DNA from 3 places in the Priestia sp. J2 genome. Region 1 is predicted to be linked to each of the others. Evidence: riboswitches for the same ligand, from Rfam matches in the RefSeq annotation. Region 1 holds a riboswitch; each other region holds the start of a gene.
What was found. A riboswitch is a leader RNA that binds a small molecule or an ion and turns the genes downstream of it on or off. The one in region 1 is predicted to bind S-adenosylmethionine.

Region 1 (10,047 bases):
AATTCTCGTTAATATTTCTGATATGATTAGTAACGTATATGCAATGGAATCCACTGTTTTACGTACTGAAAAAGCCATTTCCAAAACAGGGGTAGATCAAAACAGCTTAAAATTAAAATACACGCAAGTATTCTGCCAAGAAGCATTTAATCGAATCGAAGCAGATGCAAAAGAAACGTTAATTGGCGTTGAACAAGGTGATACGCTTAGAGTCATGCTTTCGTCTCTTCGCAAATTAACTCGCTATACACCAATCAATGTAATTAGCGTAAAGCGCGAGGTTGCAAAAACGCTTCTAGAAGTAGAGAAGTTCACAGTTTAAGGAAAAAGGAGCTCGTTTTGCGAGCTCCTTTTTGTTTAAGAAGCCTCTATCTAGGTAAATGATAAAGGATGTGTTAAAATACGAAAAAAGCTTAAAATAAAGGGTGGTTGACGAAATGTCATTATTTTTTTATTCATATCCAAAGTGCGGTACGTGCCGAAAAGCAAAGAAGTGGCTCGATGATAACGGAGTAGCGTATGAAGAAATTCATATTGTAGAAAATCCGCCAACAAAAGAGCAGCTGCAAGCTTACTATCAGAACAGCGGCCTAGAATTAAAAAAATTCTTTAATACAAGCGGTAAAAAATATCGCGAGTTAGGTCTTAAAGATAAAGTAAGCAGTGCGAGTGAAGACGAACTTCTGTCTATTCTTGCGTCAGATGGCATGTTAATTAAGCGTCCGCTGCTAACAGATGGACAAAAAGTAACGCTTGGTTTCAAAGAAGAGCAGTTTGAGGGCGTGTGGAAGTAAGTTTTCAAATAGAAAATTTTTACCTTTTACGTTACACTGTTAATAGGAAGTTATTTTAGGTTGTAGAAAGTGTTCTCCACGTTGAAGGCGCTTTTTATATAAACAAATTACGATACATATTTTGGAGGGATTAAGATGAGTACACCAAAAGATTTGCGTTATTCTGAAGAGCATGAATGGGTAAAAACAGAAGGAGACGTTGTCCGCGTAGGTATTACACATTTCGCTCAAGCTGAGCTTGGAGACATCGTATTCGTTGAACTGCCAGAAGTAGGAGCAACAGTAGAAGCTGACGAGCCGTTTGGTAGCGTTGAATCAGTAAAAACAGTTTCTGAGCTTTACGCACCAATTAGCGGTGAAGTTGTAGCAGTAAACGACAACTTAGGCGATAGTCCTGAACTTGTTAATGAATCTCCATACGAAGAGGCATGGATGATTACAATCAAACCATCTGATGCTTCTCAAGTAGACAAGCTGATGACAGCAGAGCAATACGAAGAAATGACAAACGAAGGATAATATTCCTCCATAAATTGTCTTTATGAAAAGTTTTTGACTGGACACTCTATTAGTAAACAAGCTAAAGGAGTGTCTTTTTATGTTTGAAAAACAAAAAATGGATGTTACAGATCGCGTTACAGCTAAATTTCATGACGGCGGTATGAAATTATACGTTGATAAGCAGCCAATTGGTGAAGTTAGCTACGGAACAAGCGGCAATGAATACCGCTTTGAAGAAGGATATTCGCAAGAAAATAATAAGTTCTATCAATACGCGGACGTACAAAAACAAGGTGAAACGCAAAAATATACAGACTGCGATGAAGAAGCAGGATGGTGCTAAACAGTGGCAACTGCCGCTGTTTTTCTTGTTTTATAGAGATAATATGGCCTAAACTGCCTTTTAAAAGAGTTCTTTCTTGCAAATTTCTTTTAAAAAACAGGTGAACTGTGATACATTAACGAATATTGTATAGCATAAAGAAATGATGTTACTATACAACTGACGATTATGGGTGATGAAAATGGGGCTAATTGAAATTGAAAAAGTAATTATTGTCGAAGGAAAGTCAGATAAAAAGCGTATTCAAGATATCATTCGAGAACCAATTGAAATTATTTGTACAAACGGTACGATTAGTTTATCAAAGCTGGATGAAATTATTGACTGTACGTTTAACAAAGAGGTATACATACTCGTTGACTCTGATGATTCAGGGAATAAGCTGAGAAAACAATTTAAACGAGAGCTTCCGGAAGCAGAGCATCTATATATTGATAAAATGTACCGAGAAGTTGCTGCCGCCCCTAGACATCACATAGCAACAGTATTGCTAAGTGCCAATATCGATGTTAATGCAGAATTTTTAACATAAAAGGAATGAGCAACATGCAAGAATGGAGCGAAAAACAGCTGGATGATCAGTTAAAAGAAGGAGAAAGAGCCTTTATCTTTTTCCATACGCCTTTTTGCGGGACATGTCAGCTGGCAAAAAAAATGTTAACCGTGGCAGAAGCGATGCTGCCGGATGTAACCATCGGAATGAGTAATTTAAATTATATGCCTTCAAAAGCAGAATTATTTTCTATTGAAAGCGTACCTTGTTTGATTGAAGTGGAAAATGGTGAAATGGTAAAAAAACTCTACGCGTTTCATTCCATCGAGCACGTACTCGAGGAGCTTCGATAATCAAACGTTTGTTTAAAATGAAGAAGTGGAAAGAGAGCGAACCGTTGGGGTTGTTGAATTCTTGGGATATTATACCAAGAACAAAATCTGTTGACAGCCTATCTGACACATGCTAAAATCACACTCATGAATGTTCATAAATGAATGAATATTTCCCAAAAACAAAATAATTGTTGCGAACTCTTATCAAGAGAGGTGGAGGGACTGAGCCCTGTGAAACCCGGCAACCGTCAGACTAACTGAAATGGTGCCAATTCCTGCAAAGCTATGCGCTTTGAAAGATGAGAGAAAGGATTAAATATCGAGCCTTTCTGTCATGCGCAGAGAGGCTTTTTTAATGGGGAAAATTGTTTTACGGCTTTTTCATCCTATAGGGCAACCTAACATAATTAAGTTTTTATTAAAGAAGGTGAAGAAATATGATTACATTAACAGACGTTACAAAAATTTATCAGGCCAAAAGCGGTCAAGTAACAGCTGTTGATAATGTGAATCTAACCGTTAACCAAGGAGAAATTTACGGAATTATTGGTTATAGCGGAGCGGGGAAAAGTTCTTTGATTCGCTTGCTAAACGGATTAGAAACACCAACGACAGGAACGGTCGAAGTAGCAGGTAATGATATTGGAAAAATTAAAGGCGGAAAACTCAGAAAAGCTAGACAAGAAATTAGTATGGTATTTCAGCACTTTAATATCTTGTGGTCGCGTACGGTACGAGAAAATATTGCCTTTCCGTTAGAAATAGCAGGGATTTCAAAAGAAAAAAGAATGAAACGAGTAGACGAACTTATCAAGCTAGTCGGGCTTGAAGGGCGTGAAGATGCTTATCCATCACAGCTTAGCGGCGGACAAAAGCAGCGTGTTGGGATTGCTCGAGCGCTAGCGAACAATCCAAAAGTATTGCTTTGTGATGAAGCAACATCAGCGCTTGATCCTCAAACGACAGATTCTATTTTAGATCTGTTAGTAGATATTAATGAGAAGCTAGGGTTGACCATTGTATTGATTACTCATGAAATGCACGTCATTCGTAAAATTTGTCATCGAGTAGCCGTTATGGAAAATGGGGCAGTAGTAGAAGAAGGACAAGTGCTAGAAGTATTCAGAAAACCTAAGCAGCCGATTACAAAACGATTCGTTCAACAGATTTCTGAACCAGAGGAAACGTTTGAAACGATTGAACAAGTAAATGAGCTGTATCCAAGCGGGCAAATTATTCAGCTGACGTTTGTTGGCGGAAAAGCAGAGCAACCGCTCATTACAACGATTTTAAAACAGTTTGATGTAACGATTAATATTTTGCAAGGAAAGATTTCTCATACACAAACAGGTTCATACGGGACGCTGTTCGTTCATTTAGACGGAGAATTAACAGAAGTTGAAAAAGTCATTGCATACATTCATGAGCAGCAGGTAGAAGTGGAGGTAATGACAAATGCTTGAGAAACTATTTCCAAACGTTATTTTAGATGATTTTATTCAAGCGACAAATGAAACACTATATATGACGGCTATTTCAGTTGTAGCCACATTTGTTCTAGGTATTTTATTGGGCTTGCTTTTATTTTTAACGTCCAAAGGACAGCTTTGGCAAAACAAACCTTTATATGCCATTGTGTCGGCGGTTGTAAATATCTTTCGTTCCATTCCATTCATTATTTTAATTGTGTTACTGATTCCATTTACCAAAGCATTGGTAGGAAGTATTTTAGGCGCTAATGCAGCGTTACCGGCTTTAATTGTTGGAGCAGCACCATTTTATGCGCGTCTTGTAGAAATTGGTCTGCGTGAAATTGATAAAGGTGTTATTGAAGCTGCTAAATCAATGGGAGCCACAACAAGCACTATTATCTTTAAAGTGCTGTTACCTGAATCGCTGCCAGCTTTGATTTCCGGTTTGACAGTAACAACCATTGCGTTAGTCGGCTATACGGCAATGGCGGGTGTGATTGGAGCTGGAGGTCTTGGAAACCTTGCATATTTAGAAGGATTCCAGCGCAGTCATAATGACGTAACGCTAGCTGCTACGATCTTAATTTTGATTATTGTATTTATTATCCAACTTATTGGAGATGCGATTACTGCAAAAATTGATAAAAGATAAAGGGAGGACTATTTATTATGAAGAAATGGCTTTCAGCTTTAGCATTAACATCTGCGCTAGTAGTAGGATTAGCTGCGTGTGGATCTAACAATGGATCAAAAGATGAAAAGAAAATTGTCGTGGGTGCATCTAATACGCCTCATGCTGAAATTTTGGAACAAGCAAAACCGATTTTAGAAAAACAAGGAATTGACTTAGAGATTAAAAAATTCCAAGATTACATCTTACCGAACACAGCTCTTGCAAACAATGAAATTGATGCAAACTATTTCCAGCACGTTCCTTATATGAATTCAGTGCTAAAAGATCATAAAGGTGAAAAAGGGTATGATTTTGTAAGTGCCGGTGCCATTCATATTGAACCAATTGGTATCTACTCTAAAAAATACAAAAGCTTAAAAGATCTTCCGAAAAACGGCACAGTTATTATGCGTGATGCAGTAGCAGAGCAAGGACGTATTTTATCGATTTTTGAAAAAGCTGGCGTGATCAAATTAAAACCAGGCGTAAAGAAAACAGACGCACAAATTAAAGATATTGTAGAAAACTCTAAGAATTTAAAATTTAAAGCCGATGTTGAAGGCGGATTGTTACCTCAAATGTACAAAAACAATGAAGGTGACGCTGTTGTTATCAATGCTAACTATGCTATCGATGCTGGTTTAGATCCAGTAAAAGATCCAATCGCAGTGGAAAGCAAAGAAAATAACCCATATGCAAACATCATTACGGTTCACAAAGGTGACGAAAATAAAGATACAGTGAAAGCTTTAGTAAAAGTTCTTCACTCTAAAGAAATTCAAGACTACATTAAAGAAAAATACAAAGGCGGAGTATTGCCGGTAAATAAATAATAGAAGAAAAGCGCTTGCCCACTCTGGGCAAGTGCTTTTTTGTATGCATCAAAACGAATAACTCTTATTTTTCTCACGCATACTAACCGTGAAAACTTTACTGATGATGGGAGCTGACGTTATGCAGCAAGAAGCACGTCATTCAACTGAGCAAGCACTTCATGATTATAAAATGGGTGTTGGGAAATTTAGCGAAAAATTGCCGGAAGTAACAAAAACGTTTAATGCGTTTACTGAAGCATGTTTTGGAGAAGGTTCTCTTTCTAAAAAAGAAAAGCAGTTAATCGCGCTAGGAATCAGCGTAGTAGCTCAAGACGAGTACTGTATGATTTATCATACAAAAGGCTGCATTGATCAAGGTGCAACTGAGCAAGAAATTTTAGAAGCATGCGGAGTATCAGCGGCATTTGGCGGAGGCGCAGCGATGAGTCAGTCCGTTACGCTTGTCCAAGAGTGTGTTTCAGAACTGACTAGCCACACGCACTAAGTAAATAAAGCGGGTAAAAAGCTTGTCTTAGAAGGCTCTATCGAGTCTTTTAAGGCAACTTTTTTATGAGTGGATTTAGTCTTAAAAAACGTACATAATGGTTTAAAACCTTTTGGGTCAAAAGGTTGCTATAAGTTTTCATTTGTTATAAGATTGTAATGAGAATAAAATGAGAATAATTAAAAAGATATAGGTATATCGTTTTTTACTATATACGTCTATAACTGGAGGTTTTAATATGGCAGGGTCAACTTTAACAATTAAAGATCTTCATGTTGCAATTGAAGGTAAAGAAATTTTAAAAGGTGTTAATTTAGAAGTTAAGGGCGGCGAAATCCATGCAATCATGGGACCAAACGGTACTGGTAAATCAACATTATCTTCAGCAATCATGGGACATCCTAAATACGAGGTTACACAAGGAAGCATCACGCTAGACGGCGAAGATGTACTTGAGATGGAAGTAGATGAGCGCGCTCGTGCAGGTCTATTCCTAGCGATGCAATATCCAAGTGAAATCAGCGGGGTAACAAACGCAGACTTCCTACGTTCAGCAATTAATGCTCGTCGTGAAGAAGGCGAAGAAATTTCACTAATGAAATTCATCCGTCAATTAGACAAAAACATGGATTTCTTAGAAATGGATCAAGACATGGCTCAGCGTTACCTAAACGAAGGTTTCTCTGGCGGTGAGAAGAAGCGTAACGAAATTCTTCAATTAATGATGCTTCAACCAGGAATTGCAATTTTAGATGAAATCGACTCTGGTTTAGATATCGATGCGTTAAAAGTTGTATCAAAAGGTATTAATGAACTGCGCGGCAGCGAGTTTGGTTGCTTAATGATCACTCACTACCAACGTTTATTAAACTACATTACACCAGATAAAGTTCACGTTATGATGCAAGGTCGTGTTGTAAAATCAGGCGGACCAGAATTAGCGCAGCGTCTAGAAGCAGAAGGTTATGACTGGATCAAACAAGAATTAGGTATTGAAGACGAAACTGTAGAGCAAGAAGCTTAAGAGTTAGGAGGATCTCTATGACTATTGATACGAAATTACCATTTGATCAAGAGTACATCAGCAGCTTTTCAAAAGAAGCTAATGAACCAAGTTGGCTGCTAGATCTTCGCTTACAAGCTCTTGCGAAAGCAGAAGATCTTGCACTTCCAAAGCCAGATAAAACAAACATTTCGAAATGGAACTTTACTGCTTTTGACAAGCACACTTCACAGGCAAGCACAATCTCATCTGTAGACGAGCTTCCAGAAGTGGTTAAAGCACTGATTGATACAGAAGCGGTTAAGAATCTATATGTTCAGCGTGACCAAACAGCTGCATACTCAACGTTAACAGAAGAGCTAAAATCTCAAGGCGTTATCTTCACAGATATTCAAACAGCTGCTAAAGAGCATAGCGACCTTGTTGAGAAGTACTTCATGAAAGACGGAGTTAAAGTAGATGAGCACCGTTTAACTGCATTAAACGCAGCGTTATTAAACGGGGGTGTATTTGTATACGTTCCTAAAAATGTAGAAGTACAAGAGCCTCTTCAAGCTGTATTTGTCCGTGAAGATGAAGAAGCAGCTTTATTCAACCATGTTATTGTTGTAGCTGAAGACAACAGCTCAGTAACATATGTAGAAAACTACATTGCTACTGCTGAAGAGTCACACGGTGTTGTCAATATCGTGACGGAAGTATTCGCTAACAGCAATGCAAAAGTAACGTTTGGAGCTGTTGACTACTTAGCTAAAGGTACAACTACTTATGTGAACCGCCGCGGCGTAGCGGGCAAAGATGGTCGCATTGAGTGGGCTTTAGGCTTAATGAGTGAAGGAAATACAGTTTCAGAAAATACAACGTATCTAATGGGCGACGGTTCATATGGAGATACAAAAACGGTAACAGTTGGACGTGGAGAGCAGTCTCAAAACTTAACAACAAGTATCGTACACTTCGGAAAACATTCTGAAGGCTACATTTTAAAACACGGCGTTATGAAAGAAAGCGCGTCTTCAATCTTTAACGGTATCGGTAAAATTGAACACGGTGCATCTAAATCAAACGCTGAGCAAGAATCCCGTGTGTTAATGTTAAGTGAAAAAGCACGTGGAGATGCAAACCCAATTCTTCTAATTGATGAAGATGATGTAACAGCAGGACACGCTGCATCTGTTGGACGCGTAGATCCAATTCAGCTTTACTACTTAATGAGCCGCGGTATTCCGCAAACAGAAGCAGAACGTCTAGTTATTCACGGGTTCTTAGCACCAGTGGTAAACGAGTTGCCAATCGAAACGGTTAAAAAACAATTAACGGATTTAATTGAGAGGAAAGTTCGATAATGAATATCTCTGATATTCGTAAACAATTTCCTATTTTAGACCAAGAGGTAAATGGCAGCCCACTCGTTTATTTAGACAGTGCAGCAACTTCACAAAAGCCGCTTGCTGTAATTGAAGCAATTGAGAAGTATTACAAAGAATATAACTCAAACGTACACCGAGGTGTTCACACGCTTGGTACAAGAGCAACAGACGGATACGAAGGCGCTCGTGAAAAGGTTCGTAAGTTTATTAATGCAAAATCAACGGAAGAGATTATCTTTACGCGCGGTACAACGACAGCTCTTAATACAGTAGCTGCAAGCTATGGCCGTGCGAATCTTAAACCTGGTGATGAAATTGTGATTACTTATATGGAACATCACAGTAACATCATTCCTTGGCAGCAAGTTGCCAAGGAAACAGGTGCAACGTTAAAATATATTTCACTAACAGAAGATCATGCACTTTCACTAGAAGAGGTAAAAAGCACGATTACATCTAACACAAAAATTGTATCGATTATGCAAGTATCTAACGTATTGGGTACAATTAACCCAGTAAAAGAAATTGCAGAAATTGCACACGCTAACGGTGCAGTAATGGTTGTGGATGGTGCGCAAAGTACGCCTCACATGAAGGTGGATGTACAAGATTTAGACTGTGATTTCTTTGCTTTCTCTGGACATAAAATGGGCGGACCGACTGGAATCGGCGCTCTTTATGGAAAGAAAGAGCTTCTTGAAAAAATGGAACCAATCGAGTTTGGCGGCGAAATGATTGACTTCGTAAACTTATACGAATCAACGTGGAAAGAGCTTCCTTGGAAATTTGAAGGAGGTACGCCAATCATTGCAGGTGCAATTGGTTTAGGTGCAGCGATTGATTTCTTAGAAGAAGTTGGTTTAGATAACATTCAAGCACATGAGCACAAGCTAGCGCAATATGCACTGGATCGCTTATCGCAAGTAGATGGAATTACGATTTACGGACCGAAAGAGCGAGCGGGTGTTGTGACGTTTAATATTGAAGATGTGCATCCGCACGACGTTGCAACAGTAGTAGACGCTGATGGAATTGCGATTCGTGCAGGTCATCACTGTGCGCAGCCGCTGATGAAATATTTAAACGTATCGTCTACTGCACGTGCAAGCTTCTATCTGTATAACACGGAAGAAGAAGTAGATAAATTGGTGTCATCATTAATAAAAACGAAGGAGTATTTTACAAATGGCTTTTAATAATTTAGATACTCTCTATCGTCAAGTAATTATGGACCATTATAAAAACCCGCGTAATCGTGGAACATTGAATGAAGATACTGTGAACATTCATATGAATAACCCGACGTGCGGAGACCGCATTGAACTTTCTTTAAAAGTAGAGGACGGCAAAGTGGTGGATGCAAAGTTCGAAGGTGAAGGATGTTCAATTTCAATGTCATCAGCTTCAATGATGACACAAGCAATTAAAGGTCAAGAAGTAGACAAAGCGTTTAAAATGGCCCATATCTTCTCTGACATGATGCAAGGTAAAGAGTATGATGATAGTATAGATTTAGGAGATATTGAAGCACTTCAAGGTGTAGCAAAATTTCCTGCGCGTATTAAATGTGCAACACTAGCGTGGAAAGCGATGGAAAAAGGTCTTAACGAACAAAAATAAGACCTTCATTCATTCCCAATCCTATCAAGTAGGGGGTAATAAAAGATGGCTAAAAAAATGCCAGAAATCGGCGATTATAAATATGGATTTTCCGATAAAGACGTATCAATTTTCCGCTCTAAA
Region 2 (10,047 bases), 2.5 Mb from region 1:
CTTCTTCTTTATATACAGCAGAGATGCTTTCCAAGCGCTCTTTCATAGTGGAAACCATATCTGTTGTTAAATAACGAGAATCTGTACGTGGATACGTTACTAACTTATGCTGTTCGTACAATTTTTGAAGTACATTTAATGTCTTCTTAGCAGAGAAGTTAAAGCGTTTATTAGCGTCGCGCTGCAGTTCATTTAAGTCATAAGGAAGCGGCTGCGCTTCTTTATGCATTTTACGCTTGATTGTTTGCACAACTGCTTCACCTGATAATTTTGAGTGCAGCTCTTTTGCACGTTTCTCATCAAAAATGCGCTTTTCATTACCCTTTTGCCAAGCTGCTTCAAACGACGAAAACTGAGCTGTAAGCGTCCAATATTCACTAGGTTTGAATGTGTTAATTACTTGTTCACGCCCAATTATCATCGCAAGCGTCGGTGTTTGTACACGTCCCGCTGATAATGGTTCTTCGTATTTAGTCGTTAACGCTCTCGTTACGTTTAAACCGATAAGCCAATCGGCTTCTGAACGGCAAACCGCTGAATCATACAAACGATTAAACTCTTTTCCTGGTTTTAGCTGTTTAAACCCGTCACGAATCGCTTTGTCCGTTTGAGACGAAATCCAAAGACGTTTAAACGGCTTGTTCCAGCGTACCTTTTCCATAATCCAGCGTGCTACAAGCTCTCCTTCACGCCCTGCATCAGTCGCAATAATTAACTCGCCAATATCCTTTCTTTTTGCTAGATCGGATACTGTACGAAACTGAGAGCTCACTTTACGAATTACTTTTAGTTTCATTTTCTCAGGCATAATTGGCAGATCTTCTAATCGCCATGTTTTATATTGGTTATCATAATCCTCTGGTGTTTGTAATTCAACTAAATGGCCGAGTGCCCATGTTACGACATACTTTGGCCCTTCAATATACCCTTTTTTTGTTTGTGTGCTGCCAAGCACGCGCGCAAGATCACGTGCTACACTTGGCTTTTCTGCTAATACAAGTGATTTCATTTTATGTATACCTCCAATTCACTTGTTCCATTATACATGATTGTATACTTTTTGTACGACTTCAAGATTAAGTTTACATAATCATATTATAATAAATAAAGCTGAAGAATTTCTCTTCAGCTTCTAGCTACTTCTTTTTATAAAATAATCGCGAGATAATTAAACCGATAGCTCCTAAAACGATAAATAACAAGGCTCGTATAGCCATTGGGATAAAAGGTAAATCATATAAAACGAGTTTAAAAAGTGTTAAGAACAAAATGCCCACGCCGACATATGTTGCTGTTTTAAAATTTCGAAGTGATCCTATTACGAATGCAGCAATGGACAAGCATAGCCAAACGGCCGTCATAATAAGCGTTTGTGTATTAGCGGAAAGATCAGTGGTTCCAGCGACCGTCACTTCCGTTGCAAAAATTAAAGAAAGAATAGAAAAAACAATACTTCCTCCAATTTTGAACGTATCGTGCTCATCTTTTTCTGTTTTTTGAATACTGATCCATACAAATACTAGAATAGAAGCTAACACAACAACCCAGTTTAATGTCGGAAGAGACAGCACTTGTTCGATTGGTGTAACTAAGATATACGTGGCACTCAGTATATAAATCGTATAAGAAAACAGTTGATGAAGTAGATTTTTATACGTCATGGCGATATAGTAAACAGCAAGTCCTTGAATCACATATAAAATGACTCCTTCTCTTAAATCGACGAGCTGATGAATAAAAAACGCTACTGCAACAATTAAATAGGTAATAAAAAATTCAAATTTCTCTTTAGAACTTCTTACTGTGTAAACACCTAATGCGTAAATAATAACTAGCGCAAGCAGCACCATGGTGGTCGTGCCATCGTCAAAAACGGCAAGCAGCCAGCCGTACGTAACTGCTAAACTCGATAGAAGGGTAAACGCATATACTTGGAGTACGGATTGTGATAGAAAAAAGCTAGAAATTAAGCATAAATGCTGAATCAGAATCGCCATACCTAATAACGCTTTTACACCATTATCACCAACAAACGAGTAATAAATGAGTAGCGTAAGATTTAATAGTACCGCGGAAAGAACATATAAAATTGAATATTTTTGTTTGATTGCCACATATAAAAAGGCAATATACAGAAGCGTTTCATAGCCAATGAAAACCAGAGCATTAGGCGAATTACTTTCAATAAGAAAAGGAACTAGTACGCCTCCAACCGCGCTAATAATCCCTAATGCCTGTGAACGATAAAAGACTGTTGCTGCAATTCCTAAGATGATCCAACTCGCATTTAGCATAAAAGCAAGCGTTGGTCCTGCTAAATGATATAGGCTATGCATCGCAAACGTCGTTAACATGAGAATAGGAATAGCTCCTCCTACAAGTACTTGCCCGAGCACCAGCCTACCCTTTTTGATTTGAAAATGACCTGTCACAGCAAAACCTATCGAAACAACGAAACCGAGAACAACTTTTGCTTTTTCATTCATTAATCCATAGTCAGAGGCTGCTTTAAATCCCCATAGCACGCCAATAATAAATACGAAAATAAAAATTCTCGGCAGCCATGTTTGAAAAAGGACTTTTTCCCAATCAACAGGCTCTTCTATTGCCTGTGAGCTTTTAGCTGCTGTTTGAGCAGGACGTTTAGTCGTCTCCTGGCGCAGCTTGGGAGGAGCGTGAACTGCTGGTCTTGGAGAATTTGTTTTATATACAAGCGACTTTAGCTTGGCTACGTCTTCTTCTAAACTGCTTATTTTTCGTTCAAGCTCTTCTATTCTTTCGTTTTCCATATTTCCTCACCCTTTCTCTTTAAAGTATTTGTGATTTTTATATGTATACCTTACAGCACTTAACTATTATACCATTAAAAGGAATATCACTTAAAAACATTCTATTTTTAGCAAAAAAAAATACAGCGCCCTTTTCAAAAGAAAAGTTCGTTGTATAGGATGTGCTGCATTTTTTATGTCACTTTCTCGCTGTATGTACTGTGAAATCCCGCTTCGATATGGGCTACTTGAAAGCTATGATGACCAATTAAATATTTAACAATATCCACACGGTCAATTTTACCTGGCTTATTGTTCATTGCTTCTCGCACCATAGATTGAAATGTTTCTTTGCAAAACTTCTTTTCATGAAGCAGAATCGTTTCACAATACTCTTCATGGTCTCCCTCTGAAATACGATAATAATGCATTTCTTTCACCCCTTTTTAGTGTTATACCTATTACATACCCCAAATATTGCTATTTTAACAAATTAATTTTATTATTCTTTATTTTTCCATTTATATATAATTTACAGCGCAACGTTTCGAAACTCATCGTTATAAATGCTAATTTGAAGACGCTGAGAAAAACGTTCTTCTTCAATGTAGGTCTCAGGCATTAATCCAACAGGATATACCTTAGGGTTTTCGCCACTTCCTAATATGTATACATACATCTTTCCTTCGTTTGTATATCGAACCTTCGTCGAAATACCTCCTTGCCCTTGAAGAGGCGCATAAACCGCTCTTACATTATCTCTAATTTCTTGTACAAATCCATGTAGTTCAACATCCGAATCGTAATAGTGGTTTGCTTCATACAAGCCGTAAATACGAGACTTATCGATATCACATAATATGTTCCAAAATTCAGATAAATCTTCTTGGAACAACACTTGAATAAAATTTCGTGCAGCTTCTTGCTGTTCTTTTGTTAATTCTTTTGTTAGCGCAAACTCTTCATTTTTTAACATCTCAGTCACCTCCCTTATGTATGTAATACGACAAGAGATACAAATAACCTCTTTTTTCAGCTTATTAGCAACCAATTTATTTTTCACATTAAAAATTGAAAAGCTATCTCGACTAAGATGTCAAAATAACTTTTCAATTACTGTAGAATAATTACGTAAAATACTCGATTTTCGCATTTGGAAAATACTGATCAATGTAATATTCCAACGTCTCTCTCAATTCTTGTTCTTCATCTTTTGCGTATACATACTTTCCAATCCCGTAACGCCCCCATTTGTAACGGCGCTCTTCTTCATTCATCTCAAGCTTTGTTTTCGGATAGTTTTTCTCAATCACTCGTTTGGCCGGCTTGGTAAAGCGATGCTGAATCATTTCAAATGTAATATCATCTCTTGACTCTTCAGGTATAGAAGCATCAAGCTTTTCAAACAGCTGACGGTATCCCTCTTGCCAACCTTCATGGATGTAAATAGGCGCCACAATAAAGCCAAGTGGATATCCGGCTTTTGCAACTTTATTAGCAGCTTCAATCCTGTAATCAAGAGGAGATGTACCAGGTTCAAAGTTTTTTATAACATAATCTGCGTTTATGCTAAAGCGAAAGCGCGTGCGACCATTATGTTTAGCATCCAATAAATGATCCACGTGATGAAATTTAGTCACAAAACGCAGTTGACCTAGTTCACTTTCTCCAAAATATTCAATCGCGCGCTTTAATGAATGTGTTAAATGATCAATTCCTACGATATCAGATGTACAAGCCGCTTCAAATCGCGTTATTTGAGGGGCTCTTTCCTGCATATATTGCTCTGCTTGACCTAATATTTCTTCAACATTCACGTACGTGCGAATATACGGTTTGCTTCCCATTGTTGTCTGCAAATAACAATAGTGACAGTGCCCCATACACCCTGTTGCAAAAGGTATTGCATATTCAGCTGACGGTTTAGATGTATCAAATTTCAAGGTTTTACGCACACCAACTACTAAAGTAGACTTGGCATTGCGGTATTTTTGCAAATCATTCTTTCCCGGTATATTACGCACTTGATTATGAGAAGTTGTTTGACGAATTTCAATTCCCATCTTCTCAAATTTTTCTTTTAATTGAACACCAAGCGGGTACTCCATTGCCCCTGGCTCAATGTATACTAATTGAGGTACAAAAGGTTTTATCATCATGTACACTTCCTTTTTTCTAATACTAATAGCGTTTGAAAAATAAAAAGACTCTATCCATGGTAATTATTTTCCACATCAAAAAAGACTCTCTATTTAAGAGAGCCTTTCGTCAATCATATTGTTCATAATCAAATATCTTGTTATACATGTTCTCTGCTTCTTCATACGTTGAATACACAGCATCATCTTCAGCTAACAAATGATAAGACTCATGCAGAAACAACGCTTTTTCACCTTTATTTTCAGGATGTTCAACAATTTCAGCTTGATTAATATTGGCAACGTTTGCCGTATGAGGATTTCGGTAAATAACAAATACTTGATCTCCTACTTGATATTCTTTTTTCTCCACGATCATCATCCTTTTCTTCTTTCTTTACTCGTATGATGTCCGCTTTTACTCATTTTATCCGATAAAAACACGTGGTGAGATCATCAAGAATTTATACGCTTTTACGCTCAATAAACCGAAAAGGAAGCTCAATTTTTTGAGGATCCTTGCTCCTAACTAGTTTAAAAAGCGTTTCGCCCATTTCTTTGAGAGGAAGTTCGATCGTTGTGATTTGTAAATAAGAAGAAAGCGGATGATTATCAAAACCAATAATAGCTAAATCGCCTGGAACTGATATACCCGCTTGTTCGCACTGAGCTTTTATACCAATAGCGACTTGATCGTTTGTTACTAAAAGCGCCTGAGGCCGATTTTTCATCTGCACCAATTTTTTCACCACTTTTTCACCATCTGTCACGTTCAAACAGCCTTGAAACACCCATTCCGGATGATAAGGCTCATTTATTCTTTCTACATATTCTTTGTATGCTTGCTGCCTCTGTTGACTATTTGTACCCGTCATTCTTCCAATACAGTAGCCAATATCCGTATATCCTTTTTCTTTTAAATACATGAGCGCTTTCTTAAAAGCTGCATAATGATCAACGTATACGGAGCGAATAGAACGATTTTGTACGTTTTCGCACACGGCTATCGGCCCGTACTGCTGATAATATTCAATCGTGCTCCAGCTGCCTGCTCTAGAACAAATAATCACTCCATCAACCTGCTTTGTTTTTAGCATATGAAGCGCTTCTTCTTCTTTTTTTACATCATAGTTCGTCTGACAAATAACAAGCTGATACTGCTTTTCTAACGCTTGAGAGGCCACTCCTTCTAAAAGCAGACTGAAATAAGGATGATTAATAAAAGGCAAGACGACAGCAATCATATTTGTTTTCCCTTTTGATAAGTGAACGGCATTAATGTTTTGTTCGTAATTAAGTTCTTGAATTACTTCTTCTACCAGACGGCGCTTTTCTTCTTTTACATACGGATGATGATTTAAAACCCGTGACACGGTCGAAACAGATACACCAGCTTTTTTTGCGATATCTCGGATATTTGTCATGTTTTCACCTTTTTCTCTTGCGCTGAAACGCGTTTCATACTTTATTCTCATTATAAAGTGAAACAGCAATAAGCTAAACCCGTTACAATCATGTTTTTATTCACTTATATAAGGAGGTCATATCATGGGTATTTTATTATTCATTTTATTATGCGGAATTGAAATCGGAGGAGCGGCTTATGCACTTAAACAAAATGAGACACTTTGGAAGGAGCTAGATGAAAAAAAGCCGACTGATTTTTTCAAACAGTAAAAAACCCTTAAAAAGAATGTTCTTTTTAAGGGTTTGATATTACGCAGCTTCTTTAGATGATTTTGATTTTTTATTTAAACGAGGAAAGCCAATTACAATCGCAATGATACCGCAAACCGCTGTTAACATTGGATAGAATGTAAATGGAATAATCTCAATTGGTGAAACTTTAGCAAATCCTGCTGCTAGAAGCATTTGTGCACCGTAAGGGATAAGCCCTTGAACGCTGCATGAAAACAAGTCGAGCAGACTGGCTGATTTACGATTATCAATTGAATACTTATCAGAGATTTCTTTCGCTAACGGACCTGCTGTAATAATTGAAATCGTGTTATTAGCCGTGGCTAAATTGGTTAAACTTACTAATCCAGCGATGCTGAATTCTCCGCCTTTTTTTGTTTGAATACGTCGTGTTAATAGGTTCAATAAGAACTGAATACCGCCGTTATAGCGAATGAGTTCAACCATTCCGCCAATTAACAGAGATAAAATAATTAATTCCGACATTCCGCCAATACCTTCTGTCACAGTTTTAGCAAGAGAAGAAAGCGTGTAGCTTCCGTCAGCTAATCCAATCACGCCGGCTAATACAATTCCTCCGGTTAAAATGCTTAATACGTTTGCACCAAATATGGCAGCAACGAGTACGCCGACATAAGGCAAGATTTTAAACCAGCTAAAATCTTTAATTTCTACTGATGACGTATTGCCTAGCGTCATTACAAGTAATAAAATCACTGTAACAATCGCTGCAGGAAGGACAATAAAAAAGTTTACTTTTAATTTATCTGACATATTTGTTTTTTGAGTACGAACTGCCGCAATGGTCGTATCAGAGATTACGGATAAATTATCTCCAAACATTGCACCACCAACAACAGCAGCAATTGCCAATGTAATGGATACATGCGCCTGCTCACTGATTCCTACAGCGATAGGCCCTAACGCAGCGATCGTTCCCATTGACGTTCCCATCGAAATTGAAATGAATGCGCCAATAACAAAGATTCCGACTACCACTAAGCTTTGCGGAAGCGCAGACAGAGCTAAGTTTACCGTTGAATCAACAGCTCCCATGCCTTTAGCGACTTCTGAAAAAGCACCTGCTAAAATAAAAATAAGTACCATAATAATGATATCAGGATGCCCTGCTCCTTTAGCAAAGCGTTCCACTTTTACATTAAGTGAATCTTTGCGGTTCATAGCCAGCGCCACAATGGCTGCAATGATAATAGCTACTAATACAGGCAGCTTATAAAAATCTCCCGTTATAATTCCTGATCCGACAAACAGGACTAAAAAGACGCCCAGCGGTAACAGCGCCCAGCCGTTTCCTTTTTGTTGTTCCATTCTTAACACCTCTTGTTTACGTAATAAAAAAAGACCTCTTCTTATTGATAAGAAGAGGTCTCTTATTTGTATCATAAGATTACCCTTCTCATCTTCCAAACGAAACATCGTCTGCTGGATTTGGCACCGCACTGCGTACAGCCAGTTGCCGAGACATCGTAGGGCCAGTCCCTCCGTCTCTCTTGATAAGAAGTTTGTAGTTGTTTTAAAAATAGTCTTTCACTACTGTAATCTCTTTTTATTTAATTGTCAAATGCTATTTTAGAAAAATATATAGTGTGAAAATTCTCACATCAATTAGCTACGTCACGTTTTAAAAACGCCACCCATGCTACCCCCATAAAGAAGACAAAGTGTGCAACTAAGATGAAGATTGAAAATGGAATTGTCATTCCGTCAAACATCGTCTTCATTCCGTCCATATACTGCACAAAGTTTGTGTTGGCGAACAGTAAAAATTTCCCCCACCATAGACCAAACTGTGATACTATCCCAGTTACTGCTTTCGCCCCAATACTTACGACAATAGCTAGACTTGAAGCAAGCGCGCTGTTTCTAAATAAAGACGACAGCATGAATGCGAACGTCATCATCATAAACGTTTCCATATACGCGCTGTCATACGTAAGCGTAATGTTTTTAAGCAGCTGCGCATCTCCTTCTAGACTGGCAAATCCAAAGAACAATGCTCCCCATACAAACGAAAAAAGCAAATAGCTCAGCAAGTAATACAAGCTAATTAAAACGAGCGTTATGTACTTGGACGTTAAAATCGTTGAACGTCTAGCAGGGCGAATTAAAAGAAGCTTAATGGTACCCGCTTCAAACTCTTTTGCAACCATTGATCCTCCAACAGCAAGCGCGAAAAATTGAACGAGGATCAGCATGCCTGCACTAAATGACAGGAAATTCAATATGTTGTCTTCCGTTCCTGCGCTGTTTGCTACTTTCTTCATTAAAAGAGCCATACAAAGAGTTAAGATGCCGATTGTAATAAACGTGACTTTTGTACTTCTTTTGTAAAACCATTTCATATGTTCATTTTGAATTAACTTAAGCATGGTGCTCTCCCTCCGTAACGGACATAAACGAATCTTCAAGCGTCTCATACACAGGAGTGATTCGGTAGACTAAAATATCGCTGTCCACTAATTTTCTATTTACAGCTGGAATTTGTTCTTTTACAATCGCCACGTCGATAATATGTGATCTCATCGTTACTTCAAATTCTTGTGATAAAAGATCCGCTGCTTTTTGCGCGTCAGACACCTCAAATTCTACGTACATTCCTTGGTCTTGACGATTTGGAGATAGATCTTGAATGGCTTTTAACTCACCGTCTTGAATAATGCCAACGCGGTCACATAATGCTTCTACCTCTTTTAATAAGTGGCTCGCGATTAAGATTGAAATTCCTTCTTCCCTGCAAAGCGTTTGTAAATATGTACGAAATTCTCTCATTCCCGCTGGGTCTAGACCATTTGTTGGTTCGTCTAGTAAAAGCAATGCAGGCTTATGTAAAATGGCTTGAGCTACTCCTAAACGCTGTCTCATCCCAAGGGAATACGTCTTCACTTTTGCATGAATGCTGTTTTCAAGCTTTACTAAAGCAATCACTTCATCCAAGCGTTCTGATGTGACCCCTTCATGCATATTCGCAAAGTGTTTTAAATTTTGATAGCCCGTCAGATAATCATAAAACTCAGGGTTTTCAATAATCGCTCCAATTGATTTCATAGCTGAAGTAAACTGTTCTTTTAAAGGAAACCCATTGACGGTAATTGTTCCCTTTGTTTCTTTAATGAGTCCTACTACGGTACGAATTAGCGTTGTTTTTCCAGAGCCGTTCGGACCAAGCAATCCGAAAATCTCACCGCGCTCAACCGATAAGGATACATCATGCAAAATGGTTTTCTTCCCAATTACTTTACTAACATGATCTACTTGTAGCACTGTTTCTGTCATCAGGTACATCCTTTCTTTAATTAGCAATACGCTTTCTATTGTTTCTCTTTTTTAACTATTTGTCTACTATAACCTTATTTTTGGAAAAGTAGCCCATTCAAATCATTCGTATTATCCGCTTACATTTGATAAAATAAAACAAACTTTAG
Region 3 (10,047 bases), 1.0 Mb from region 1:
AAAAAATGAGTGCGAAACCCTGCTTCTTTAGCTCTAAACTCTCTTTCTAAACCAACCAAAGCTCCTAACAAACCTGATAGGGCTAGACGACTAATAAAAGCTGCGGTCATTCTTTCTCCTCCTTTCTCTTCACTTTTTCACAAATGTACCTATTAACTATTTCTATTTTTGTTATAATTTACTATAACTAATTTTTAAAGTGGAGGCTAATCAAAGTGGATAAAGTTATCGATTATTACAGCAGATTTGGTGAGTGGGGGAGATTAGAACGCGAGCCTATTGAGTTTCAAGTAAACTGGCATTTTATCAAAAAGCGAAAAAATTAATAATCACCTCTATTTGTCATAGAATAAATAGAGGTGATTATTAATGAACCGTGTATTCAAATGGAGTACAAGCATTTTGTTGTCTCTGATGTACTGCTTTTTGATTTTCCCTCCCTCTTATGCAAGCGGTGACTATTACTCCTCTTATGCAGAACTGCAGCAGCACGAAATTCTTCACCAAGACTACGACATTCGCTACGAGCAGCGCTTTAGCTATTTATCCATTATGGCCATTCACGGCGGCGGAATTGAACCAGGTACATCAGAAGTTGCCAAAGAACTCGCTGATCGCTTTTCTGCTTCTTATTATTTATTCGAAGGCATCAAGTCCACTAACAATGGAGTTCTGCACATAACCTCAGAAAACTTTGACGAACCGATTGCTAGAGGAATGGCTCAGCAAAGCATGTCCGTTTTGACGATTCACGGCTACAGCGGCAGTCAGCCTATCATGTATATAGGTGGAAAAAATCAGCTTTATAAAGAGCTGATGAAGCAATCACTGCGCAAAAACGGCTTTACCGTCCGTGACGCTCCTTCTAACATAGCGGGAACAAGCGAACAAAATATTGTGAACGATAACCTGTTAAAAGCCGGCGTGCAGCTTGAACTCACAGCCGAACTAAGAAAATCATTTTTCGCAAACCATGACTGGTCAAGAAACAACCGCATGAATGTAACACCTCTTTTTTATACATTCGTATCTTCCTTACAAGAAGCATCCTCTTCCTATCAAACTTTCCTTTACCTACAGATCCACTAATTTTCAAAAATTCTCGATTTCCAGACAAAAAAACCAGCGCAGTCTGTGTAATCAAACGCGCTGGTTTTTATCTATTTCTCTCGCTAAAATAGATCGTTTAAAGCCTTTTTGCCCAAAAAATTCTTTGATTTCACTTGGACTTTGATAAGAAAGTCTAATCACATAGTAGTTAATATATTCAATCCAAGCAAACGCGTAAAGGCCTAGAAAAAAAGCAAGTCCCTTAACCCCTAACTGCATATAGTGGTAAATGAGTACACCTAAACCTAACGTAAGAAGAATTTTATTCATTTTTTTAAAAAGCAGAAACAACTGAATGTAGCTGGAGGGCAAATGAGAATCTTCTTTTCGGCTCACTCGCCTCCATTTCATAAACCAGTACAAGCTTCCTTGAAACAGGATAAACTCAAGTATAATAAAAGCATACACACTTGAAAACGTTGTTAAATAAAAAGCCAGATGAGAAAACTCATTTAAGTACCCTATCCACAGCGCAGCAAACAGTAAAGCTGCCGTAAGCTCTCCTGTCCATAAACCAAACAATTTCCGCTTTACTTTCATAGAAATCCCCCCAGCATACCTCTCAATCCTTCTGTTCAAACCAAGCTTTAAACAGCAGGTTTACACCTGTTTTTATTTCTCCATCAGACAGTCCTGCAAATCCAAGCAATACATAGGGCGTGTTGTTTTCACCCGCACTATGATAATAAATAGATGTTGGATAAATCGTTACCCCTTGTTTGGCAGCTGCTTCAATTAGTTTCTGTTCACTCATTCCGTTTTTTACCTTAAGAAGAATATGCAAGCCAGAATGTTCTCCAATAACATCTACACGTTCTCCCATAATAGTAGTCAAACAATCTAGCAGCAGCGCTTGTTTTTTACGGTATGCTGTTCTCATTTTATTCAAGTGACGTTCCCAGTGCCCTTCTTTCATAAACAGAAAAAGCGTATGCTGATGAAGCCTTGAAACAGGCTGTTTAAAAAGTCCACAGTGTTTCATATAACTTGTAAGAAGCCGGTGTGGCAGCACGGCATAACTTATTCGAAGAGAAGGCATCAACGATTTTGAAAACGTACCCGTATAAATAACGCGATCGTCTTGATCTAATCCTTGAAGGGCCGGAATCGGTTTTCCTTTATAGCGAAATTCTCCGTCATAGTCATCCTCTATGATATAGCCATTCGTTTCTGCCGCCCACTCTAATAGTTCAAGTCTTCTTGCTATCGGCATGACCATCCCAACAGGAAATTGATGAGACGGCGTAATGTACACCGCATCCGCTCCGCCTTCTTTCAGTTCCTTCACTTTCAAGCCAGAACTATCAAGAGAAATAGGGACGACCGACATGCCTTGTTCTTGAAAAACGTGCCTCGTTCGGTGAAAGCCTGGGTTTTCGAACCCAATTATCTTTTCTTTTCCTAGAATGACAGAAAGCAGCCACATGAGGTACTGTGTACCTGCACCTATCACAATTTGCTCCGCTGTGCAGCGCACTCCTCTTGAATGATAAAGATACGCTGCAATTTCTTGACGAAGAAGCAGTTCGCCCTGTGGATGTCCGCTATAAAAAAGCTGGCTTTCATCATGATAAATAGTTTGAACCGTTAGCTTTTTCCACGTGTTATACGGAAATTTTTCTACGTCTACCTTTCCATGGCTAAAGTCAATGACAGTTGATTTCCCTTCTTCTTCCGGTAAAGAGACATAGGCGGGAGGCTGTTTTTGAAGCACGACTTCATTTTTTATCTCTTTTACAAATGCTCCTTTCCTGGCTAGTATCTCGATATAGCCTTCAGCTTCTAACTGTACATAAGCCGCTTCAACCGTATTTTGGCTAATGCTTAAATGAAGAGCTAACTTTCGTTTAGAAGGCAGTTTTTCATGAGGCGGAATGGTGCCTTTTTGAATTTGTTTTTTTATGTAAGTATAAAGCTGCATGTATAAGGGATCTGCTTTTCTTTTATCGAGCAAAGGCATTAACTCTAACATGATGTTCTTTCCTTTCTAACTGACCCTATTAAATTTACTGTTTCTGACACTTATTCTCAGTTCAGATTCTTCATATACTGGACTATATCTTATAAATCAAGGAGATGACACAATGACCATTACTTACAAAACCAACGTCTCAATCCGTGCCGAACAAGCTGCTGAAGTGTTTGTACATTCAGGTATTAAACGTCCGGCACAAGATCTTGATCGGATTCAAAGAATGCTTGATCATGCTTCCCTTACTGTTACCGCTTGGAAAGACAGCGAACTCATTGGCATAGCCAGAGCGTTAACAGATTTTAGCTACTGCTGCTATTTATCGGATTTAGCTGTCGTAAAAGACTATCAAAATCAAGGAATCGGCACACAGCTCATCAAGCACGTTCAATCAGAAATCGGTGAAGAAGCCGCGCTCATTTTACTTTCCGCTCCTTCTGCTATGAACTACTATCCAAAAGTCGGCTTTCATCAGATTGATAATGGGTTTAAAATTGGGAGAATTCGATAGACGCGAAGAAAGGAGCTTCTCCTTTCTTTTTATCCAAACGCCTGAGCTGCTATAGCAAAAAGATTGCCCTGTCTAGCAGATAGGGGCTTGACGCCATACGCCATAACAGGAGGCTCATTTTGAAGCTGAAATCCGTGATTTTTCACAAGTTTCTTTAACGTTTCCTCATGAGAAGACAGGTCAATTCTCAGCTTTTCTTTGTAACTCTTCGCTAATTCATCAATGACTAGCATTGCTGCTTCAGCGTGTGGAGCAACTACGGGACCAATCACGATATTGCTCGGGGTACGAACCGCTAAACCATAACCCATCATTTTATTTTGTTTGTTTTGTAAGACAACTGCTTTTTCAGCTTGCTGAATTCTACTTTTTAAAAATAGCTTTCTATTATCTCCAAATGCTGCTTCATCAAGCTTTAAAACCCCTTTGAAGTCCCTTCTCGTTAAGAATCGTGTATAAAACCCTGAAGCTTTAAATGCTCTTGGTATGTATTCACTGCTTATATATTTACTTACATAGTCCACGGTTTTGAACCCTGCTTTTTTATATAAGTGCTCACCTTCTTTTGTCGCAATTAAGTAGGCATTCACCTCAGGAGAAAGAATTTGCAAACAGTGCTTCATGAGCTGCCCGGCTAACCCTTGTTTTCGATAATCTTTTCTCACAATTACCATTCCTATAAAAGCTGACTGATTTTCATATAAAACTACTGCTACGCTTGATACAATGTCACCTTTCTCATTTCTATGTCCAAATACGTCTCCAGTTGAAAAAATCGTATGTAAATCCGCTTCGCTATAATCCCATTTTTCCAACTTAGATAGCACTAGCAAACCCTTTATGTCTTTTTCACTAAATCTTTCTATCATTTCTGCCTATTTCCTCCCAACTTTTCGATGCACTGTGTGGCGTTAAAAAACGTAAAACTACCATACTTATCCACTTCCAATTACCATTTAATCATTAATGAATTCTCTAACTAAATAGTACAGAATAAATAGAATATTTTCTACATTATTCATACGTATCAATAATCCCTTCAAAAAAACTAATCATTCGCACATAAACTAATGAAAAAAGACCTCTTTCCAAGAAAGAGGTCTTTTCGTTTATTTCACTAGCTTTTGCTCAGTCCCAGCTGAACCTTGACTTCGTTTATGAAATCCTTTTGCGTAGTACGCGATAATAAGACCGATAAACCATAGTGGTCAGATAACAACTGCAATTCTTGTATCTGGATTGTACGCCATAAGAACAACCACCAGCGCTAGGAACGCAAGTGACACATAAGACGTTAACGGAAATAAAGGCATTTTGTATTTTAACTTTGCCTCTTCACCTTTTTTTAGCGTTTTGCGATACTTAATTTGAGAAAGCAAAATAATTCCCCATGTCCAAATCGCACCGAATGTTGCAATGCTTGTTACCCACGTAAATACTTTGGCAGGCACAATGTAGTTTAACGCTACTCCGACTAATAACGCACCCGCTGATGCTAAAACAGCTTTTCCAGGTACGCCGCCTTTTGTCAGCTGACCGTATCCTTTTGGAGCTTCTCCGTGCTCTGCTAAGTTAAACAGCATACGGCCTGTACTAAAAATACCGCTGTTACAAGAAGAAAGAGCTGCTGTTAGCACCACAAAGTTAATAATGCCTGCCGCTGCTGGAATCCCGATTTTTTCAAATGTTAATACAAACGGGCTTCCCTGTGAACCAATTTCTTGCCAAGGATAAATCGACATAATGACAAATAATGCACCAACGTAGAAAATAAGAATACGCCAAAAGACCGAATCAATCGCTCTTGCTAGAGATTTTTCTGGATTTTTCACTTCTCCCGCGGTAACGCCGATCATTTCAATTCCTAAATATGCAAACATAACCATTTGCAGCGACAGTAAAATACCTTTGAATCCGTTCGGGAACAGCCCGCCGTTGTCCCATAAGTTTTTAATACCCGTCGCAACGCCGCCGTTCCCGATTCCAAACACAATCATTAATAATCCAACGGCAATCATTAACACAATCGCTAAAATTTTAATAAGTGCAAACCAAAATTCCAGTTCACCATATGCCTTAACAGCTAAGAAGTTAACTGTTGTCATGATGACAAGCGCCGATAACGCCCAAATCCAGTTTGGTACATCCGGATACCAATATCCCATATAAATACCAACGGCTGTAATTTCAGCCATACATGTTACAACCCATAAAAACCAGTAGTTCCAACCTGTTAGATAACCAGCAAGGGGCCCTAAATAGTCACGCGCGTACTTGCTGAATGAACCTGCAACAGGTTTTTGAATCGCCATTTCTCCAAGTGCTCTCATAATAAAAAACATAATCATTCCGCTAAATCCGTACGCCAATAATATTCCCGGCCCTGCTAATTTAATAGCAGATGCAGATCCAAGAAACAGCCCTACCCCTATGGCTGCTCCTAAGGACATCAGCGTCACATGTCTTTCTTCTAACCCGCGTTTCAATTCTTTCCCCTGAGTTTTCCCCTGCATAAACGTCTCCCCTTTTTCCAATCTGTCAAAACGAGATGAATACAGCTTTTTGTTAGCGCTTTCATATAAATTTATGCTAAAAGTCAGCTAGGCTGTATATTTGTATTCTATCACCTTTCTCTCGCTTTTCTTTTGTCGAAAAACAAAAAAATTATCGTATCATTTTGTTTAAACGCACAATTAGACGTAGACACTGCTTTTTTACTATGTATTTATTATCGCACCTAAGTAATAGTATTTTTCAAAAAATAGAAAAACGCCGACTCAACTCCGTCAGCGCATCGTTCATTTTATGCTTTTTTATAAAACTAGCATTTATCTCGCGGGTTCAAAAGTTTTACAGCCAGGTTCTTCCGTTTCAGAAACATGGTGACTACTTTCAGGACTCACAACGTAAATGGACTCTGCACTGCATTTATTTCCCGATTTCCAATACATGCACTCATTCACTTCACATAATACACCTTGGGCCACTGTTATCCCTCCTTTTTTTGTCTTATCTATTTACTACCCGAAATAGAACGCTTCTAACATTTACATGCAAAAAAACCGCTTGTTTATCAAGCGGATCCTTTTACTGCGTGTGTTCAACATACTGTTTTTTAGCTAAATATAATTCACGACTCAGCGTGATCCGCCGTTCTCTCAAGTTCCTTAATTTAACTTGAAACTGTTCATTAGTTGGCTCTTCTTGAATTAAGCGATACGTAAAAGAAATATCTTCATTTAACTGTTTAAAATCTTCCCATATTTCTTGAACGAGTGCGGATTGTTTGTCTTCAAATGAACGATTTTGCTTCGTTTTTAGCGCGGCTAAAATTTCCTGCTGCCACGTTTCGTCTTTTAGTTCTTTTGCTAACAAGTATAGATCTAAATAATCATCAACGCTTAGCGCCTGTTGTGTATTTTTCAATGTCATCACCTTTTCTATACGAAATGTTTCTTCCTAAGAAGAGGATTTCATCATAGAAAAAGATTCCTCTTCTTATCTGTCAGAGCTAGGCTATGCTGGAATTAGCACCATTCAATGATTGTGGTTGCTGAGGCTTCAAAGGGCCAGTCCCTCCACCTCTCTAGATAAGAATATTTCGCTTTTAAATTATTTCTGACTATTCTAATATGTTTTATAGGTTACGTCAATAGCTTTTCAATAAAAAGAAAAAAGAAGTAAAATATGGTATGATTTTATAAAGGATGGTGAGCACATGAAACGATATATGTTATCTGCTTTTTTGGGAAGCTTGCTGCTGCTTCTTAGCATTGCTTTTTCATCTACTTTCCACGTTGCAATTGTCAAAACAACCGGAAGCATTGGAGGGATTATTTTAGCAGCGGCGGCTTTAGTTATGAACGCGCTTGAAGATCCCCCCTCCTCAGGTAATACAGGTGCCGGAGCTGTTGAATCACTGGATAAAAGCACCGTTTGGGCTACTTATTTGCTTTTACTTTCATTACCGAACCTCATCGCATGTATAACATCTTATGTTTTATGGACTCGCTGACATTCACCAACATTACGGACGTTTTGCCACCTGTAGGCTCATTGATATTTGTTTATCTACAAATCCAAGTTCACGGTACACATGCTGTGCAAAATTCCCAGCATGAACGCTGAGTCTGATTTCAGGGTATCCTTTGATAGACAATTCATCAATTGCTTTTTGCATTAACGGCTTGGCTAGACCTTGCCCGCGGTATTCTGGTAAAACATATAACTCGTAGATAAAGCCAATTTCTGCTTTTGAAAAGAAGTCGGCAGATGGACCGACAAAAACCCAGCCTGCAAGTTTATTTTCTTGTCTAGATACTAAATAATAACACCCTTTTTCAAGGGCATTATCAATTAGTTCATTTACGCGTTCAGTTGACGGTTGAAACTGATGCGTTGTTCCTTCAAACAGCGCATCAGCAGATTTCGTCCGAATTTCCTGTATTTCTTCTTCAGTAGCTTTTGCAATCATCACAATCTCTCCTTTCGTGTTCGTTTTCCACATACAGAGATAAATTCCTGCAAAAAAAAGTCTTCGCCTAAGCGAAGACTTTTATTTAAATTCAAAATGTTCTTGATGGTTGCCTTGTTCATCCGTCCAGTTAATCATGATGTCTAAGCCTGCCGCTTTTCCAGGAACAGCAAAATTGGCATAGCGAAAACGCTGACCGCTTTTGCTTAAGTTAGACCTTTCAATAGGAGAAAACAAGCTGTATTTCGCCTTATTTTTTCCTTCGTGCCTAAAAGCTTGGACCTGCACACGCTCTACGTCTTTTCCAATGTTTTCAACGGTTAATCCATATGTATGATAGACGTTATTTTTCCACTTTAGCTGATTATCTCCCGTCATGCTCGCTTTTGTCAGTTCGACCGACCATTGTTCAGATGATTTCTTCATTGGAAGTTTCTCAATCGAAAGAGCGCTGACATGAATGGTTGCAAAAGCAAGCCAAACAAAACAAAAAGTGCTGACTGTATAAAGTAGTCTTTTCATAGATTTTGATCTCCTTAGAAATTTTAGTAGTAGCATCTCCTATTACCTTAAAAATTATGATAAACACTTTAACAAAAAAGCCTCTCCATTCAGGAGAAGCTTCTTAATTAATGCATCAGCAAATCTTTTTGTTTGTCTAACGAGTGTTTTGTATATAAATCTCTTTCAATCGCATATTTAGGACGCTGTTTCACTTCGTTGAAAATCTTGCCAATGTATTCTCCGACAAGACCTATTCCCATTAGCTGCAGGCCGCCTACAAGCCAAATTGATAAAATAAGAGACGTCCAGCCAATTTGCGTATGATCTAAATATTTTTGAATCAGCGCATAAATGCCAAACAAAATACTAAAGAGAAACGAAGCTCCTCCAAGCAGCGTCAGTAAGCGTATAGGTGCTACGCTAAAAGACGTAATCCCGTCAAATGCAAAAGCGAGCATTTTCTTTAGCGGATATTTTGACTCACCCGCCGTCCGTTCTTTGCGGTCATATGTGACTTCCGTGGAGCGAAATCCTACTAATGGTACAAGGCCCCGCAAAAAGACGTTTCCTTCTTTATATTTCATGAGTTCACCAAGAGCACGTTTGCTCATAAGGCGAAAATCAGCGTGATTTTGAATGAGCTGAATTCCTAGCTTGTTCATAAAACGATAAAACCCTACTGCCGTGGTTCGTTTGAAAAATGTATCGGTTTCTCTGCTGTCTCGAACGCCATATACAACTTCATACCCGAGCCAATATTTCTCTACAAAAGTACGAATGACGCTGATATCATCTTGCAAATCCGCGTCAATGGAAATGACGCAGTCAGATTGCTTATGAGCTACTTCTAATCCTGCAAGCAAAGCATTTTGATGTCCTACATTTCGCGCTAACTTTAACCCTTTTACAAACAAATTGCTGCAGCTTTCTTTTTCAATAAGCGACCACGTGCTGTCTTTACTTCCATCGTCTACAAATAAAATAGTGCTTTCACTTGATACAAGTCGTTCATTAATCAGTTCTTTTACTACAGTAGTTAATTGAAAAGACGTCTCTGTGAATACTTCTTCTTCGTTGTAGCATGGAACCACGATCGTTAAAATAGGTCTGTTCATGTTATTGCCCCCTTACTTTGCTTCATATACATACACTTTCCAAGCGGACTGTTTATCGTTAAATGCTTTTAAAAAGTGCAAACCGTCGCTTTCAGCATTTTCAATTGGCACAGCTGAAAAAATATAGCGACCGCCCATTTTCTTAAATTGGCTGATATTAAGCTGCAAATGACGGATTTTTTTCGTTGAGTCTTTTCGGTAATCATATTTTTTCCCTAGCTCGCTAACAAACAAATAGCAGCGATTGCCCCAATGATCATAGTAGCTTTCTAGTTTTTTATTTTTATCAAGCTCTTTGGCAATAATTTTGCGAAACTCATGTTTATATGTTAACGGATAGAAGTTGTTATACGTATCTAGC

Region 2: another riboswitch for S-adenosylmethionine. It lies ahead of LJY09_RS10955 (Na+/H+ antiporter NhaC family protein); the one in region 1 lies ahead of LJY09_RS24765 (methionine ABC transporter ATP-binding protein).
Region 3: another riboswitch for S-adenosylmethionine. It lies ahead of LJY09_RS19570 (hypothetical protein); the one in region 1 lies ahead of LJY09_RS24765 (methionine ABC transporter ATP-binding protein).

Annotation. Positions count from the first base shown of each region.
Region 1 is NZ_CP086208.1:4,762,710-4,772,756, reverse strand. It holds gene LJY09_RS24795 (acyl-CoA dehydrogenase family protein) at 1-322, shown strand, start outside; gene LJY09_RS24790 (arsenate reductase family protein) at 438-794, shown strand; gene gcvH (glycine cleavage system protein GcvH) at 930-1,313, shown strand; gene LJY09_RS24780 (YusG family protein) at 1,393-1,638, shown strand; gene LJY09_RS24775 (toprim domain-containing protein) at 1,820-2,170, shown strand; gene LJY09_RS24770 (thioredoxin family protein) at 2,185-2,484, shown strand; SAM riboswitch class I at 2,665-2,772, shown strand; gene LJY09_RS24765 (methionine ABC transporter ATP-binding protein) at 2,904-3,929, shown strand; gene LJY09_RS24760 (methionine ABC transporter permease) at 3,922-4,590, shown strand; gene LJY09_RS24755 (MetQ/NlpA family ABC transporter substrate-binding protein) at 4,608-5,444, shown strand; gene LJY09_RS24750 (carboxymuconolactone decarboxylase family protein) at 5,566-5,931, shown strand; gene sufC (Fe-S cluster assembly ATPase SufC) at 6,170-6,955, shown strand; gene sufD (Fe-S cluster assembly protein SufD) at 6,973-8,280, shown strand; gene LJY09_RS24735 (cysteine desulfurase) at 8,280-9,500, shown strand; gene sufU (Fe-S cluster assembly sulfur transfer protein SufU) at 9,490-9,924, shown strand; gene sufB (Fe-S cluster assembly protein SufB) at 9,970-10,047, shown strand, end outside.
Region 2 is NZ_CP086208.1:2,176,673-2,186,719, reverse strand. It holds gene LJY09_RS10990 (DNA topoisomerase III) at 1-1,009, opposite strand, end outside; gene LJY09_RS10985 (DUF2339 domain-containing protein) at 1,137-2,789, opposite strand; gene LJY09_RS10980 (hypothetical protein) at 2,963-3,199, opposite strand; gene LJY09_RS10975 (hypothetical protein) at 3,301-3,744, opposite strand; gene splB (spore photoproduct lyase) at 3,896-4,924, opposite strand; gene LJY09_RS10965 (transcriptional regulator SplA domain-containing protein) at 5,037-5,285, opposite strand; gene LJY09_RS10960 (LacI family DNA-binding transcriptional regulator) at 5,371-6,330, opposite strand; gene LJY09_RS27635 (hypothetical protein) at 6,455-6,583, shown strand; gene LJY09_RS10955 (Na+/H+ antiporter NhaC family protein) at 6,623-7,933, opposite strand; SAM riboswitch class I at 8,019-8,125, opposite strand; gene LJY09_RS10950 (ABC transporter permease) at 8,227-8,994, opposite strand; gene LJY09_RS10945 (ABC transporter ATP-binding protein) at 8,987-9,898, opposite strand.
Region 3 is NZ_CP086208.1:3,765,383-3,775,429, forward strand. It holds gene LJY09_RS19525 (MgtC/SapB family protein) at 1-110, opposite strand, end outside; gene LJY09_RS19535 (poly-gamma-glutamate hydrolase family protein) at 370-1,089, shown strand; gene LJY09_RS19540 (hypothetical protein) at 1,141-1,650, opposite strand; gene LJY09_RS19545 (MocR-like pyridoxine biosynthesis transcription factor PdxR) at 1,673-3,082, opposite strand; gene LJY09_RS19550 (GNAT family N-acetyltransferase) at 3,195-3,593, shown strand; gene LJY09_RS19555 (GNAT family N-acetyltransferase) at 3,623-4,462, opposite strand; partial or broken gene alaP (alanine permease AlaP) at 4,703-6,106, opposite strand; gene LJY09_RS19565 (DUF1540 domain-containing protein) at 6,422-6,580, opposite strand; gene LJY09_RS19570 (hypothetical protein) at 6,681-7,019, opposite strand; SAM riboswitch class I at 7,089-7,190, opposite strand; gene LJY09_RS19575 (hypothetical protein) at 7,312-7,608, shown strand; gene LJY09_RS19580 (GNAT family N-acetyltransferase) at 7,621-8,067, opposite strand; gene LJY09_RS19585 (hypothetical protein) at 8,149-8,589, opposite strand; gene LJY09_RS19590 (glycosyltransferase family 2 protein) at 8,697-9,686, opposite strand; gene LJY09_RS19595 (DUF6044 family protein) at 9,699-10,047, opposite strand, start outside.